DNA from 3 places in the Rheinheimera sp. KL1 genome. Region 1 is predicted to be linked to each of the others. Evidence: predicted binding sites of a transcription regulator. Region 1 holds the regulator's gene; each other region holds the start of a gene.
What was found. Region 1 encodes LexA, which represses DNA repair genes until DNA is damaged. Its sites were predicted from a motif close to TACTGTNNATATNNACAGTA; they were not measured.
Positions count from the first base shown of each region.

Region 2: a site for LexA is predicted at 3,806-3,825, ahead of imuA (translesion DNA synthesis-associated protein ImuA). Genes of this name have one in related genera too.
Region 3: a site for LexA is predicted at 3,885-3,904, ahead of WH43_RS04390 (YebG family protein). Genes of this name have one in related genera too.

Region 1 is NZ_LAMX01000009.1:57,666-63,486, reverse strand. It holds gene plsB (glycerol-3-phosphate 1-O-acyltransferase PlsB) at 12-2,447, opposite strand; gene lexA (transcriptional repressor LexA) at 2,569-3,198, shown strand; gene coxB (cytochrome c oxidase subunit II) at 3,474-4,607, shown strand; partial or broken gene ctaD (cytochrome c oxidase subunit I) at 4,617-5,821, shown strand, end outside.
Region 2 is NZ_LAMX01000007.1:7,035-12,855, forward strand. It holds gene WH43_RS02830 (MGMT family protein) at 1-108, shown strand, start outside; gene WH43_RS02835 (ZIP family metal transporter) at 105-815, opposite strand; gene WH43_RS02840 (2'-5' RNA ligase family protein) at 852-1,544, opposite strand; gene WH43_RS02845 (DMT family transporter) at 1,555-2,436, opposite strand; gene WH43_RS02850 (MFS transporter) at 2,457-3,644, opposite strand; gene imuA (translesion DNA synthesis-associated protein ImuA) at 3,842-4,525, shown strand; gene WH43_RS02860 (Y-family DNA polymerase) at 4,536-5,821, shown strand, end outside.
Region 3 is NZ_LAMX01000010.1:17,948-23,768, reverse strand. It holds gene katG (catalase/peroxidase HPI) at 270-2,468, opposite strand; gene WH43_RS04390 (YebG family protein) at 3,504-3,866, opposite strand; gene WH43_RS04385 (HD domain-containing protein) at 4,026-4,367, shown strand; gene yfbR (5'-deoxynucleotidase) at 4,537-5,130, opposite strand; gene WH43_RS04375 (restriction endonuclease subunit S) at 5,694-5,821, opposite strand, start outside.

The sequences.
Region 1 (5,821 bases):
GGCACAGAGAGTTATGTTTTTTTCACTATGCTCAGCACAGTCTGCAGTATATCTGCTCTTAGCAGGCCGTTTACTGTTTGTTGCAATGGTAACAAAATAGCCGTAGCTTCCAATTCGTTTTGCTCGTTAGTATGACAATAACCTGCTTCGCGAAGTGCCGTGATTAAAGTCGCAAACAGCTGCTTATCAAGGTATTCAGGAGAGCTGATGCCATGCAAAGTGCTTAAACGCTGTGCCAGTTGATGGCTTTGCTGCTCTAAATCGGCACGTGTCAGCGGGCTATGTAGTTGCAGTAAATTCAGCACCACCGCATAACGCTGCAGCACATCTTGCGCATTGTGTGCCAATAGTTCCAGCATAAAATGCCCGGCCTGCTGCACCGGAACTGCTTGTAAAGATGGACCCACAGCTTCGATGAGCTGGTGTTTTTGCAGCTGTTCCAGTAGCTGTTCTATATATGCATTAAAGTGCTCTGGCTTTAAAAACAGCTCATGTTGCAGCAAGGGTTGTAACAACTGACAAATATTGATCAATTGTACTTTGCTTAACTGTGGATGCTGCAATAAAGCTGTAGCCAAAATTGCCGGCAGCATAAATAAATGACAGACATTATTGCGGTAGTAACTTAATAAAATCGCGTTTTCGGGTGTCAGTTGAATAATCTGACCGAAGCTGTCTTGTGACACCTCAACTTTCTTCAGGCTAATGGCATGATCAATCCATTGACTGACCGAGCCTTCAGGCAGAGTGACGCCGGCATGGTAAGGCGCATAGTGTTGTAAGTTACGGTAAAACTCCAACTGACGGGTCAGCTCCTGCCGCGTCAGTGAATGCTGGCGTGTCGCCAGTAAACAGGTGGCGATCAGGTTAATACTATTCAGCGCTGCTGCCTGATTAATCCGCTGCATCATTTCGGTGGCCAGTGTCGCTACCGCAGGATTTAACCAGGCTGGTTTTTGCGTATCGGCCGTCTCCATCGACGCGCGCCAGTCAGGTGCCTGCTGGTTTAAAAATGCATTCAGTGATATCGGCTGGCCGAAATTGACATAGCCATAGCCATAATCCCGCAGTTTACGGGCTGCACTAAATACGCCGCTAATGGACTCTTTTTTCTTGCTGGAGCCTTTGAGTTCGGTCAGATAGGTATTGACCTCCATCACATGCTCATAACCAAGGTAGACAGGCACTAAGCTGATAGGTCTGTCTATACCACGCAGCGCTGCTTGCACTGTCATTGCCAGCATACCGGTCTTAGGCTGCAATAAACGCCCCGTCCGGCTACGACCGCCTTCCGAATAATACTTTACCGGGTAACCTTTGCTGAACAGTTGGCTTAAGTATTCGCGAAACACCGCTGAGTACAGCTTTTCACCACTAAAACTACGGCGGATAAAAAAGGCGCCACCGCGGCGGAATAAGGTGCCGACAGGCCAAAAATTCAGGTTAATACCAGCGGCTATATGAGGTGGAGCTAAACCCTGGTGGTAAATGACGTAACTAAGCAGCAAATAATCCATATGACTGCGATGGCAAGGCACATAGACAATTTCGTGGCCTTTTTGCACTAAATCTGTCAGTACCTGACCATTGTGCACTTTTAAACCTGAGTACAGTTTTTTCCATAACCAGCCAAGGAACCGATCGCCTACTCTTAAGGTGGATTCGCGGTAATCCGCCGCTATCTCTTCCAGCAGCTTCAAAGCTTCAGTCCGAGCTTCCCTGATACTGATTTTTTTACTTTGAGCTTCTTCTTCAATAGCTTTTCTTAATGCATCGGAAGCGAGTAAGGAGTTAAATAATGCGGCTCTGTCTGGTAATTTCGGGCCAGTTGCAGCCAAACGCTGGCGATAAAAGTGGAAACGCGCTACTCGCAATAACTTATGGGCCGTGTCTTCGTTGACTGTGGCATTTTCAATAATCTGCCGTACTGAGACGGCTTTACTGAAACGCACCAGGGTATGACGACCGGAAATCAACACAATAAACAGCTTGGCGAGCCAGCTTGGCGATTCAGATTCACCCAGCATAGACTTCACACTGTCTTCTTTACCCGGAGCGCGGCCCCAGAGCACTGAAACTGGAATAAGTTGCGCTGAAAAATTTGGGTCCCGCTGATGCGCCTGTAATAAAGCTAAACCTTGTTGCAAAGCATCGGTGGAAGCGCGACTGCCCCAAAGCACACGAGGTTGTTCGAGGAAAATAGTACGGGGTAAGGTGGTGTTGCCCAATTGCACTGGTGCCATAGGATCAGGCAAGCCTAACTTATGACAGATACGGGCTAAAGTGGCCAAATCGCTGGAGGAGGCGGTTCTGCTGATATAAAACACAGGCTGTTTGGGGTCCAGCGCCAGATTTTCTGCTACAGGTTCTGGCACTATTTTGCATCTGACCAAAGGCTTCAGTGGCCAATACAGCAGCTTTGCTAACCATGTCATTGGTTTTAACATATCAAATCCGTACTTATAAACAGCCGCTAGAATAGCATGGAAGGTCTTACCAGCAAAATGCTTGGCAGACTGCAAAAGGCTGTATATACTCACAGTATCCACTGTATAGGTATTCAGCATTATGCGTCCATTAACACCACGACAAGCCGAAATTTTGCAATTGCTTAAAGATTATCAGGCCGCCTCAGGTATGCCGCCAACACGAGCTGAAATTGCGACTCAGCTTGGGTTTAAGTCTGCCAATGCCGCGGAGGAGCATTTAAAAGCCCTGGCGAAAAAAGGTTTTATCGAAATGATGCCGGGCACCTCCCGTGGTATCCGTTTGGTTGAAGATGACGCTGCCAATGATGTGGAAGAAGAAGAGCCGGGTTTGCCATTGATTGGCAAAGTTGCGGCCGGTCAACCTATTCTGGCGGCAGAACATATCCAGCAGCGTTATCAGCTTGATGCCAGCTTGTTTAAACCTAATGCCGACTTTTTATTAAAAGTGCAGGGCATGAGTATGAAAGACATTGGTATTTTAGATGGTGACTTATTAGCCGTGCACAAAACCACTGAAGCCCGTCAGGGGCAGATTGTGGTCGCCAGAGTTGAAGATGAAGTCACAGTAAAGCGTTTTCGCCGTGAAGGACAGATGGTTTATCTGCACCCGGAAAACAGCGATTTTGATGTGATAAAAGTTGACTTAAGCCAACAGCATTTTGCCATTGAAGGCCTCGCCGTTGGTGTGATCCGCACCAGCAGTTGGTAAAAAATCTACCTGACTCAATAGTTTGCTAATACATCAAGCACTGGTACGACCATTCGGTTTTATCGGTGCTTTTTCATTTTTCGGGTTTACTTCTGTCTGTTCCTTGACTAATTGTTAGATGCAACTGATAGCAAAATATACAAATCAGTGCACCGGTTTTAGTTTTCTAAATCGGGATAATAATAAAAATGGCAATTGCGGACTAAAGACGAAGTTGGATGTGAAGTGTCTTTGAATCTGCAATTTGCTTTGTGCAAAGACAGAGGAGAAGTCACGTGGCGAAAACCAGTTATCTGTGTTGGTCGCTGCTAACCTTTTTGCTTGCGTTTTCGACGCAGTCTGCAGAAATGCCTTTGAACATGACTCAAGGGGTTACAGAAATCAGTCAGCAGGTTTACGGCCTGCATATGAAGATTTTTTACATTTGCTGTGCAATAGGGGTAGCGGTTTTTGGGGTGATGTTTTGGTCCATCATCCATCATCGTAAGTCGAAGGGCGTCGCGCCTGCCCAATTTCACGAGAGCACCAAAGTTGAGCTGCTTTGGACCGCTTTACCTGTGGTTATTCTGATTTTAATGGCGATACCCGCCACCCAAACCCTGATTGCAATGGAAGACACTTCTGAAGCTGATGTCACTATTTTAATCACCGGCTCACAGTGGAAGTGGCACTACAAATACATGGACCACAAAGTAGAGTATTACTCGTTGCTGGCCACACCCCGTAAACAAATCGAAAATAAACTCAAAAAGGGTGAAAACTACCTGTTGGAAGTTGACAGGCCTTTGGTGATCCCCACAGGCAAAAAAGTGCGCTTTTTAGTCACATCAGATGATGTGATCCATTCCTGGTGGGTACCTGCTTTTGCTGTGAAAAAAGATGCCAACCCTGGTTTTATTAATGAAGCCTGGACCAAAGTTGATTATCCAGGCATTTATCGCGGCCAGTGTGCTGAACTTTGCGGTAAAGATCACGGCTTTATGCCTGTAGTGGTCATTGCCAAAGAGCAAGCCGATTTTGATCAATGGATAGCTCAGGAAGCCGCCACTCAGGCTGCGGCTAAAGAAGAAGAACAAAAATTGCTGTCGATGAATATGAGCAAAGAAGAATTAATGGCTCTGGGTGAAAAAACCTATATGGGCTACTGCGCTGCCTGTCATCAGCCTACAGGCATGGGGATCCCCGGTGTGTTCCCTGCGCTTAAAGGCAGCAAAATGGCGCTGGAAGATTTACCTGCCCATATCGATATAGTATTGAATGGTAAAACTGGCACGGCCATGCAGGCGTTTGGTAAACAGCTGAGTTTAAGTGAAATTGCAGCAGTGGTTACCTATGAGCGCAATGCCTGGGACAACAATACAGGCGATCTGGTGCAAGCTGCCGACATCGCCAAAGCACAAAAACCATAGGGGGCGCAGATGAGTACTGTTACTACAGATCCACATGCTCATGCTGAGCATGAACATCATCACGGACCAGCCAAAGGCTTAAAACGCTGGCTTTATACCACCAACCATAAAGATATAGGCACTTTGTACCTGCTGTTTGCACTGACGATGTTTTTTATCGGCGGAGCTATGGCTATGGTGATCCGGGCCGAATTATTTCAGCCAGGACTGCAAATTGTTGAGCCGAACTTTTTTAATCAGATGACCACAGTGCATGGTCTGATTATGGTGTTTGGTGCTGTGATGCCTGCCTTTACTGGCCTTGCCAACTGGCTCATTCCTATGATGATAGGTGCGCCTGATATGGCGTTGCCGCGGATGAATAACTGGAGCTTCTGGATTTTACCTTTTGCATTTAGCATCCTGCTGTTGTCTTTATTTATGGAAGGTGGCGGCCCCAGTTTTGGCTGGACTTTTTATGCACCGCTATCCACCACCTATAGCAATGACAGCACTGCACTTTTTGTGTTCTCAGTTCATATCATGGGTATTTCATCCATTATGGGCGCTATCAACGTGATAGTGACCATTATGAATCTGCGCGCTCCAGGCATGACTTATATGAAAATGCCATTGTTTGTCTGGACCTGGTTTATTACGGCTTATCTGCTGATTGCTGTGATGCCTGTACTGGCTGGCGCCGTGACTATGGTGCTGACTGATAAGTATTTTGGCACCAGCTTCTTTGACGCGGGCCAGGGGGGGGCGATCCTGTATTGTTCCAGCATATTTTCTGGTTCTTCGGTCACCCCGAAGTGTATATCATGATATTACCTGCTTTTGGCATCATTTCAGCCATAGTGCCAACCTTTGCCCGTAAGCCTTTGTTTGGTTACGCCTCTATGGTGTACGCCACTGCCAGTATCGCCTTATTGTCCTTCTTAGTTTGGGCGCATCATATGTTCACCACCGGCATGCCGGTGTTTGCTGAGCTGTTTTTTATGTACTGCACCATGCTGATTGCAGTGCCGACTGGGGTGAAAGTCTTTAATTGGGTGGCCACTATGTGGCGGGGCGCCATGACCTTTGAAGTGCCTATGATGTTTGCCCTGGCCTTTATTGTACTTTTTACCATAGGAGGCTTCTCTGGCCTGATGCTGGCCATTACGCCTGCTGACTTTCAGTATCACGATACCTATTTTGTGGTAGCGCATTTCCATTATGTGTTAGTTACA
Region 2 (5,821 bases), on a different contig from region 1:
CAACAATTACTGCTGGCCGAAGGTGTGATAGTAAGAAATGGACGGGTTGCTAAAGATTTTTGGTGGCAACCTGATTTGGCTGAGTTGTTGTTTAAACTGCAGTATTAGTGATACATATAACCCAGCATACCAGTAACAAAGCCTGCAATGGCGCCCATAGGTGGTGCCCAGTGTTGCTCTAACCTGACCTGTGGCGCTATATCCTGAAACAGCGAATACAAAATACCACCAGCGGCAAACAACATAATCATAGCTACCAGAGCTGGTGATTCAGCCAGCCAGAAATAACCAACTAATCCAGCGAGTGGGCCAAAACATGCCATAGCTGTAAAGCTTGCTACTAGGACCCAACCTGAATAAGTCGAAAATTGCCTGAGTTCACGGTAAGCGTTAAAACCTTCCGGGATATTTTGTAGCGCAATTAAAGCGCCCAGTAATAAAGCCTGTGAACCTCCAGCCGCAATAGCTGCGCCTAAAGCCAGAGATTCAGGTAAAAAATCTGCCAGCATAGCCATCAGTTGACTGGCAGAGGTTTGATTTTTGCTCAGCCAAATATCCAGCAACATAAAAACAACAGCACCACAGATAAACCAGCTACAAGCCGCCACTGGTGAAAGCACCTTCATGCCTTCGGGAACCAGCACTAAAGCAATAGCGGATAACAAGGCGCCGGCACCAAAAGCCATAATGCTGTGTCTGAACTCCTGTTCCAGCCAGTCCGACTGAATATGCTCAAACTTAGCCAGCACAGCCCCTAAAGGCATAGCAAGCCCTGTAGCCAAAGTGAGTAGAATGACGTGAAGTAGATCAGACATAACAATAACAACAACTTTGTCGTGCTTTGAATAAAATCAGCCTAGCCGCAAGCGTTTGATCAGTACAGTATTTTGTTGCCGCTGATACCAGTCATTACCTACCAGTTCCAACTCATCTATCAGACAAGAACCAAAATCCACTGAAGTTAAGGCTTTGATTTTCTGCAGAAACAGCACGGGGTTAGCAGGCTGTTGGGTGAAACGTAATACTGTCATATGAGCAGTTTGAAGGGCATAACGCTGGTCAATGGAATGCTGCAAAGTCGATTGCCCAAAGGCAGAGCGCAGCTTTGCTCTTAACTGATTGAGCTTTTGATCATCAAAAAAGCCCTGCACCAGCACACAAGAAGGCGATGCGGTGATCCCCTGAAAATCCAACCGGAACGGGCCTGTATCCGCTATCACCTCTTTGACTAATTCAACATAAGCCGCTGTATCTATCTGCGATAAAGCAAAACCTGCATAGCAGGAAATCAGCGATAAGACCGTTAAGTGTAAATCTGAAGCCGGATAATAATACTGTTGTGGCTCCAGCTGCATCAGCTCTGCCAGATGATGCTGGACTTGTTGTTTTACCTGCTCAGAAGGACGGGCCAGCAAAGTGACGCCATAACGGCTATCCTCTCTGGCTGTTAACAGAGCGTCAGTCTCAAACTGCTGTTGTTCAAATTTAACTAAAGACTGTTGCCACAAGGCTTGGTAATGCTGCTGCAACTCTGGTTTGGTCATCACCTGCTTCCTAAGTAAAAGCCTTAGAACGCAACAACCAGCGCAGTGGCAATTGCGACACTAACATCCCCAGCAGCATCAGACCACAGCCTGTCAGCGCCCTGCTGCTTAGCTCTTCACCTAACAGCCAGACTCCACCTATAGCGGCAAACACAGTTTCTAAGCTTAAAATAATAGCCGCATGAGCCGGATGAGCATGTTTTTGTGCCATCACTTGTAAGGTATAGGCTATACCCACTGACACCACACCCGCATAAAGCACTGACTTCCAGGCCAATAATGCATTAGTGACTGTGGGTGTTTCGATGCTAAAAGCCACCAGCATGCTCAAAACACCGCAGACCACAAATTGCAGACAAGCTAATAAAATTGGCGGCACTTTTTTGCTGTAGTGGTCAATAGTCAGTAAGTGGGCAGCCCAGAACAATGCGCCTATCAGCTGCAATAAATCGCCGAAATTTACTGAAAAATTATCACCAACACTCAATATATACAAACCTGAGACAGCAATAGCGCAACCGAGCCAGATATTGCCACTGATTTTATGCTTCAGGAAAATCCCCAACAGCGGCACCAGCACTATGTAAAGCCCGGTAATAAAACCTGCGTTGGCAGCAGTCGTATATAAAAGTCCAACCTGTTGCAGTGATGCGGCAATAAAAAGTAAAACCCCAACAGGCACAGCGCCCCATAACAACAGTTTCCAGTCGACCTGCTGCAATTTACCCTGACGTTGATACCACCAGATCAAAGGCAATAAACTCAAAGCGCCAATCAAAAAGCGTAGGCCGTTAAAGGAATAAGGCCCTAAATGCTCCATACCCAAACGCTGGGCAACAAAACCTAAACCCCAGATCGCCGCGGCCAGTAATAACATCAGATTGGCTTGCATGGTCGACTCCCTAAAAAAGCCTATTGAAATTTTGTGTTGTAAAACGCCGGGTTAAAACGTGTCGCCATTGCCATCAGAAGCACTGCAATGGCGGCTAATAATAACCAACTGATACTAAAGCTTTGGCTAAAGTCACGGATAAAACCAGCAATCAGCGGCGAAAAAGCCGCCAGCGTATAGCCTATACCCTGTACAAAAGCCGTCAGACTGGCGGCAGAGGCAGGTTGGTGTTGATGATCCATAGAGACAATTAAAGACAAAGGAAACAACCCACCAATACCTAAACCTAACAGCGAAGCCCAAACTAAACCCAGCGTAGGTGCTATCACTAAACCGGAAAAGCCTGTCGCCATCAGGACTAAAAGTACCAGTAATACAGCACGACGGTCGGCTTTACGACTAGCCAGCCACGGGCTGATAAAACCCGACACGACCTCCATGCACAGCAACAATCCCAGCAGCAAGCCACTTTTTTGTTCACTCCAGCCCTGCTCGACATAATACGCAGGTAACCAGGCCAACACACAGGTAAAAGCACAAGTGACCAAACCAAAAAACATCGCTAAGGTCCAGGCCCGGCCGTAGTTGGCAAAACCCAGAGGTTTTTGTGGCGATTGCACCACAGGCAAATTTTCAATAACGTTTTTCTGTGAAAACCACAACAGCAAAGCCACTACAGATAAAACCACCCAACCGGATAAAGCCACCCGCCAACTCTGTGCCCAATCGGCCCAAAACGCTGCTAAAGAGGCTGTTAAAGCCGCACCGGCAATAATGGCGGAGATATACCAGCCCATCACTAAAGGCGCTTTGGTACCGAATTTTTGTTTAATCACGCCAGGCACCACAGCCTGTACCATGGCAATCCCTAAACCCGCCACTATCGCACTTAGAGTTAAATCTAAAGCTGCTACAGCCCAATAACGCTGCGCTGTAGCAGCGGCTATAGCAATAGAGGCCCAGAACACCACCTGATAAGAGCCAAACCATATCGCCAACTGATGCGCAAAAAAGATGCCTAAGCCCATCGCCAGTACAGGCAACATAGTCAGTAACGAAGCCTGAGTAAAAGACAGATGCAATTCTGGTTGCATCAAAGGTAATAAAGGTCCGATAGAGGCCATAGAAGGCCGTAAAGTCAGAGCGAGTAGCACTAAACTCAGGATCAAAATCCAGGTTTTGGCGGTAAATTTAGAGGTTTCAGTCATAACAGTACCCTAAGTCAGATCAGCGCCCTAGCGCAAAGCAATTTAGATAAAGAGGGGCGGAAAAGTCGCGCACATTAACATAAGTCCAGGGCCCTGATCGACCCAAAGCAAAAGATCAGAAAACTCTGACTTTACCCTTGCGATCCAAACCAGATCTTTTATACTGTTTTTATATACAGTATTTTGAGATAAAAATCATGAATGCACTGCTGCAACAGCTCCAGAACAGACAACTGATCTGGCATGCGAATCAGACCGAAGCGCCTTATGAGCACTGCCAAAGCACAGGTTTTCCCGCTTTGGATCAGCTTCTGGGCGGTGGCTGGCCACAGCATAACGTGGTTGAGTTACAAAGCCATGGCGCTTGTGCTGAACTGCAATTGATCTCAAAAGCGCTGGGACAATCCGGATCGGATCTGCTGCAAGTTTGGATCAATCCACCTGCAGCACTTTGTGCTGAATACTTACTACAACAAAAGCGGCCTTTGCATCAGGTCTTGCAATTGAATGCACCCCGCTCTGCTGATGCGCTCTGGGCGGCAGAGCTGTGCTTAAAAAGTGGCAGTTGTACCGATGTGCTGCTGTGGCAAAACAACTTAAATTTAACCCAGTTGAAACGTTTGCAGTTAGCTGCAGCACAAGGCCAAAGCCAGTTGTATTTTTTCCGCCCAGCTATGGCTGAACAACAACTTTTACCCTGGGCTTTAAGTTTACAGCTGACTCCGGTAAAGACTGGCTTACAGATCCGTATTCTGAAACGTAAAGGTGGCTGGCAACAGCAGGAAGTCGTGTTGCCATGGGCAGAGCTGTATCCGCAGTTTATTAAGCCGGAGTTACAGCAAAAGCAGTATTCCAAGCCACCTTTATCCAGAGTCAGCTGAGGCTAGCAGTATGTCTGCCCAGATGGAGTTTTGGTTGTATTTATATTTCCCGCAATTGCAGCTGGATAAGTTGCTCGTGCTGCACTCAAACACGCCTGCAACTAAAACCTTATCAGACAAAGGCAAGAGTCATCATCTGGATTTAACAGCTCCGCTAGCGATAGTAGGCGCTGACCATCAGTTGCTGCAACTCAACTCTGCAGCCAGGCAGGCGGGTTTAACTTTGGGCATGGGCCTGGCTTCAGCCGCAGCTTTATGCCACCAATTACAACTGATCCCACACAACGCTGCACAAGAACAGCAGCAACTACAGCAGTTAGCTCAACTGTTGTATCAATACTGCGCTGATATAGCACTGCAGCCCAACTGCGGTTTAGTACTGAAACTAAGCCCCATGCTGGCTTTGTATGGCGGTGCAATGCAGTTTTGGCAGCAACTGCAACAGGTACTGCAACAAGCGGGTTATCAGTATCATTTTGCCACAGCACAGCAACCTTTAGTGGCGCGTTTACTGGCGCAGCAAGGCTGGGATCAATTTTTACTGCAAAACGAGCAAATTCAGCAGCAACTCAAGGCTTTGCCACTACAGCAGGCTCAATTACCAGACAAACTACAGGAGCAATTACAACGGCTTGGGCTGACTCAACTGGGTGATGTACTAAAGATCCCACAGGCGGAACTGGTGCGGCGTTTTGGGGCAGGCATGCTGCACTATTTACAACAACTCACAGGAGCAAAACCCGCGCTGTTACAGTTTGTTCAGCCTGCAGAACACTTTGAGCAGCAGTTGGAACTGCTGTATGAAATGGATCGCAGCGACCAGTTGCTTGGGCCTTTACAGCATCTGTTTGGCTTACTGCAGCTGTATTTACAACAAAGGGATCAACTGGCCTACCAGTTGGAGCTTTGCTTACAACAACGTCAGGAGCAGCAACAACAGTTGCAACTGCATTCAGCTCAGGGCGAATACCAAAGCAAAGAATGGCTAAAGCTCTGCGAGTTGCAGCTGGAACGGTTAAAGCTGAAAAAGCCGGTGATCCAGCTCAAACTGATACTCCGCCGCGCCGGGCCGCGTTACGCTCAGTACAAAACCCTGTTCGCTGGGAAACAGCAGCTGTATTCGGCTTTGCAGCTCTTGTCGTTATTACAGGCTCGTTTGGGTAAAGATCAGATCACAAGCCCTTGTCTGAACAATGATCTGCTGCCAGAGCAGGCCAGTAGCTATGCTGCTGCTTTAGAGCCACAAGCTGCTATTGCCGGTACTTTAGCGACGGTGCGCCCCGTATTTTTAGTCGA
Region 3 (5,821 bases), on a different contig from region 1:
TGAGGGAAAACCGTTTCTGTTGAGCTTCACGGCAATTCAATATCAATCAGTTCTTCGTAAATACGCAGGTTGCGAGGTTTAACGCTTTTCGCGTCAATAAATAAAGTGTCCATAGTTTCCTACGTTATGCCATTTTTCTGCAGGCTCAAAACTAAGGGTAAAATCATTTAGTTTCAACAAGTTTATCTAAAAACCACCTTGATAAAACGTAAAAAGGCAGCTGTTTACAAGCAGCTGCCTTTGTTTCACTCAGTACCAAAATACTGCTTTTACTTTAAGTCAAAACGGTCAGCGTTCATCACTTTATTCCAGGCAGCGACAAAGTCGCGGACAAACTTTTGCTTGTTATCATGCTGGGCATAAACTTCAGCCAAAGCACGCAACTGAGAGTTGGAGCCAAACACCAGATCAACCCGGCTGGCGGTCCACTTCAACGCACCCGTTTTACGGTCTTTACCTTCAAACACTTCGGCTTCTGCAGAGACCGGAGTCCAGACTGTGTTCATATCCAACAGATTGACAAAAAAGTCGGTGCTCAATGTGTCAGCCTGTTTAGTGAAAACCCCATGCGCCGATTTGTCTGCATTGATATTTAACACCCGCAGACCACCGAGCAGAGCTGTCATTTGTGGCGCAGTTAAAGTGAGTAACTGAGCTTTATCCAACAACAGCTCTTCAGCTTTGACTGAGTAGCGGCCTTTAACATAGTTACGGAAACCATCAGCGACCGGTTCCAGCACAGCAAAAGACTCCACATCAGTTTGCTCTTGTGTCGCATCAGCACGACCCGGCTTAAAAGGCACTTCTATAGCAACACCGGCATTTTTTGCGGCCTGTTCAATAGCTGCAGCACCTGCCAGTACAATTAAATCAGCCAGAGACACCTTACGGCTTGCTGACTGCTGATTGAAACTGGCTTGAGTTTGTTCAAGCACAGAGAGTACTTTGCTTAATTGCGCAGGCTGATTGACGGTCCAATCTTTTTGTGGTGCCAGACGAATACGGGCGCCGTTGGCACCACCGCGTTTATCTGAGCCACGGAAGGTAGAAGCTGAAGCCCAGGCGACTGAAACCAGCTCTGAAATAGATAAGCCGGACGAGAGAATATTACTTTTCAGTGCAGCGATATCCTGAGTATTGATCAGTTCATGTTTGACCGCTGGTACCGGATCTTGCCAAATTAACTCTTCCGACGGTACCTCAGGTCCTAAATAACGTGCCACAGGCCCCATATCACGGTGCGTTAATTTGAACCAGGCCCGGGCAAACACATCGGCAAATTCCTGCGGATTCTGATGAAAACGTCGTGAAATAGGCTCGTAAATCGGGTCCATTTTCAACGCTAAATCCGCGGTAGTCATCATGGGGGCGTGACGAACTGAAGGATCGTGAGCGTCAGGCACTGCTGTGGCTGCTGATTCGTCTGTTGGGATCCACTGATGAGCGCCTGCCGGGCTTTTTACCAGTTTCCAGTCATAGGCAAATAAGGTATCAAAATAGCTGTTGTCCCATTGGGTTGGTGTTGGAGTCCAGGCGCCTTCAATACCGCTGGTTGTGGTATGTACACCTTTACCTGTCCCAAAGGCGTTTTTCCAACCCAGCCCCATCTCTTCCAGTGGTGCAGCTTCAGGTTCAGGGCCTACCAAGGCCGCATCGCCGGCCCCATGGCACTTACCAAAGGTATGGCCACCCGCCACTAACGCGACAGTTTCTTCATCATTCATCGCCATACGGGCAAAGGTTTCGCGAATATCGCGTCCGGAAGCGACTGGATCAGGATTACCATTCGGACCTTCAGGGTTGACGTAAATCAGGCCCATTTGCACTGCCGCGAGCGGATTTTCTAATTCACGATCGCCAGAGTAGCGTTTATCGCCCAGCCACTCGGTCTCAACACCCCAGTAAATATCCTCTTCCGGAGCCCAGATATCCTCACGGCCGCCTGCAAAACCGAAGGTTTTAAAGCCCATCGATTCCAGTGCGCAGTTACCGGCCAGTATCATTAAATCGGCCCAGGACAATTGATTGCCGTATTTTTGCTTGATTGGCCATAATAAACGGCGGGCTTTATCCAGGTTGCCGTTATCCGGCCAGCTATTGAGCGGTGCAAAACGTTGTGAACCTGTGGATGCACCACCCCGGCCGTCGCTGGTGCGGTAAGTACCGGCACTGTGCCAGGCCATACGAATAAATAACGGGCCATAGTGACCATAATCTGCCGGCCACCAGTCTTGTGAATCGGTCATCAGGGCATACAGATCTTTTTTCACCTGGGCCAGGTCAAGTTTTTGAAAAGCTTCAGCGTAGTTAAAAGGCTGATCCATAGGATCAGACAAAGAAGAGTGTTGATGTAAAATATTTAAATTTAACTGATTCGGCCACCAGTCGCGATTCGAAGTGCCGCCGGCAGCCGACTTGGTCAAAGCGCCGTGCATCACAGGGCATTTGCCCTTGGTATTGTTATCCATCTGTAACTCCAATTGTTGCTGTTATGAGGGATTGCTCCCTTCGAATGGCGATAACTCTGCAATCGGAACCTGCACATCCTCGCATGTTATCGATCAATATCGTCTTTGTTCTGACACCTGAATTCAGAGCATGTGTCAGCTTATGTTGATGTGCTCTGTCATCACAGACTGTGGTACTCAACAGCAGTCTACCTGATCCAAACCTTAAGCTTTAATGAAAAAATTCAATGCCTTAAATCTGTATTTCAGATACTACAGAGTGAGAATTAAGCATAGAGTTCCCATAAAAGTAGCTTAAGAGCCAGCGATGACAAATAAATTACGACAGAACCGGAGGATAGATTGTTGAAAGGTACCAATGAGCAACAAAAATGATACAGAGCCAAAGTGGTCGATACAGCATAAAAAAAACGCGCTTAGCAGCAATCTAAGCGCGTTAAAGGGGTTACGTTTATCAACAACAAGAACTCAGTAATAAAAGTTCTTCTGCAACAGGCTCAGCATCGCCTGCCCCAGTTTCAAACTATTATTTCGTATAAACAGCGCCGCTCAAGTTTAACGCGCGACCTATCTGAGCTAAAAACCGATTGATCCGACGCACCAGCAGCAGAGAAGATACGCTACGCTCTGTCGTGCTCACGTTAGATTTTTCTACTGTGGTATTGATACTGTTCATGTTCAACCTCGTTAATTCTGAGAAAGTGTTCATCCGAAAACGTGGTTATTATGCTGTAAATTTAACCAACTCACTAACGAGATAATTTATAGCCTAGACATTAGTTTTTCTAATACAAAAACACCAACCTCGCCATAACTAATTCAGCTTGCTTTCATATTCACCATTCATAAAAAATACATACAACCAATAAAAATGCTGTAAAAGCAGTTAATTATGCATTTTTAATTATTCAGCCCCAACAAAAAAGGCATAAACCATTTATAGTTATGCCTTTTCAAAGAGATTTATTTAATTAGCTGTTCTAATAAAAAACCAAAGGGACAAGCGAGTGAGAAACTTAAGCGACTGCTGAAAACTTAAGCAGCCAGTTCATCTGCTGCTTGTGTCACTTCGGTTAGTACAACGGCCGTTTTAGCAGCATCTGTCGTATCCTGCTCTTTACCCTTGTCTTTGGCCTGATCTTTGTCTGCAACTGATGCTTTAGTGTGTTTGGTTTTCTGATTCAGCGTTTGGATCACCAGCTCTTTTTGCTGAGCTAAATACAGCGCCAGATCTTCACGTTGTTGCTCATCCGGGATTAACTCACTTTGCCCCAGCATTACAAAGAGTTCATCAGCAATATCCAGCATCCGGTCATAGGCGTCTGCTTCGGGCTTTGAACTAAAGGTCATTTTTTCTACTCCAGCGCGCTCTACAATGTATTTAATAATAACGGCCATAAATCCTCCTGCGTTTGATACTGAACATTTATACAGCAACCACTGTTTATTTGTCCAGTATTTTTTATAAAAATACGCATCGCCTCTTTCCTGCTTTTGCCGTAGCATAAAGTAATGATTTAAAGTAAAAATTTCAGGCTAGTGTCAGAAGGATTTTGTATGCAGCATCTGTGGGCCGAACGCCGTCTTGCCGAACAGAGTCAAAGACCAAACGATCACCGTTCCCCCTGGCAAAGAGACAGAGCCCGAATTCTGCACTCTGCCGCTTTTCGCCGCTTGCAGGCGAAAACCCAAATCATGGGCATAGGCCAGAATGACTTCTACCGCACTCGTCTGACTCACTCTTTAGAGGCGGCTCAAATAGGCACAGCGTTAGTGGCTCAGTTAAGTTATCAGCAAGAAGACCCTCTACTTCGGGCCTTACTGGCGCAAGACAGCCTGATGGAGGCCTTGTGTCTGGCGCATGATTTAGGTCACCCTCCTTTTGGAAGAAAATTTTAGGAAGTGACTGAAAACGTATTCAAAGGAAGAGCATCAACTCTTAACTCATTATATCACAAGGGATTAAAATTTCAACACCTAAAATTATCACATACGGTTTTTCGCATACAAATTTAGATCGGTAACAATTTCACATTGAATAATTGAAGAGCTTACAGAAATTGAGTTCTTAACGTGACAACTCATCCAAACTAGCAAGACAGTTTTGTTCAAATAATTCCATAAAGATCTGTACCTCTGGCATGTCTTTTTTAAAGACTTCAATCATCGCGGACAACCTTTTCTCGACTGTGATAAATTCTGGATTGTGAAATTTTAATTCGTCGCAAGCCTTAAAGTACGCAGTCAATACATCAGCGGCTTTTACCAGCTTTTTGTACTCTTTATCCACCTTTTGTTGAACAAGAAGCTCGTTAAAAAGCGGTTGTAATTTTTCAGGTAATGACTTTAAACACTCAATTTCAGCCAGTTCTTCAATTTTCTTGAACTCTGCGGTCAATGCTGGCGAACTATACTTTGTTACATGATTTATGTCTTGAAGCTTTGTTTCCGAAACTTCGTGATACAGAGCAATTGTGGCTGCCTTCTCCGGGTTAATGTTTCCGCCGCAATACACATTTTTTACAGTCGCTAACAAGTGCGCTATAACAGCAACTTGATGGCTATGTTCGGCTACATTTTCTTCTTTCACCAAGTGCATTGGCGACCAACGCTTTATAAGGTTCATACGAAGAATCCACGCCAAAAATGAACTGTTTTTCATAACTGATATCCCTTATTTAATAAATATTTTTAACTTTCCATACTATATTGTTAATTCATTGATATGTCTCTTGTCGTGCGAATGTCTTATTTCTGAACTGATCACACATACGTGCTCATCGTCAAAATAGAAAAATTAATATTCAACCGTGGTGCAATCAATCAACTTTTATATTCCAAATTTTCTTTTTGATGGCTATTATTTCTTCAGCACTCACTTAGATGTGTTGGTTACAACGATAAATGAGCATTTTGCGAATACCACCATCTGGATTGTCTGCTGGATAACTATAAATTTCAGTACTTACGTCAACAGCTCTGTTGCTGCATATTGAACACTTTTCGCTGAATTTTATTGTCACCAGTTTACTCTAGCTATGTTCAAGATTTCTGGGGCAGAGGCTGCCTTTAATTCACTTTTGCAAATCGCAACAATGGCGATGGGATGAATCTGCCATTTCGTAAGCGAAATGTGTGCTAATGTATAGTCTTTCCGCACCAGAAAATCACTCTTCACTAACGATGTGGCATTGAATATCACCTAAAACTGAAACGCAGTGTAAATTATTTTATCGTCACCTGACCGTTCATTAGCATTGGTAAAAGCCAGTCATGGAGGATTTTTAGCTTTTGGTTTTCATTAGCATTAACGGAGATTTTTTTATAAATAAAGCCTGCTTTTTCCTCGAATT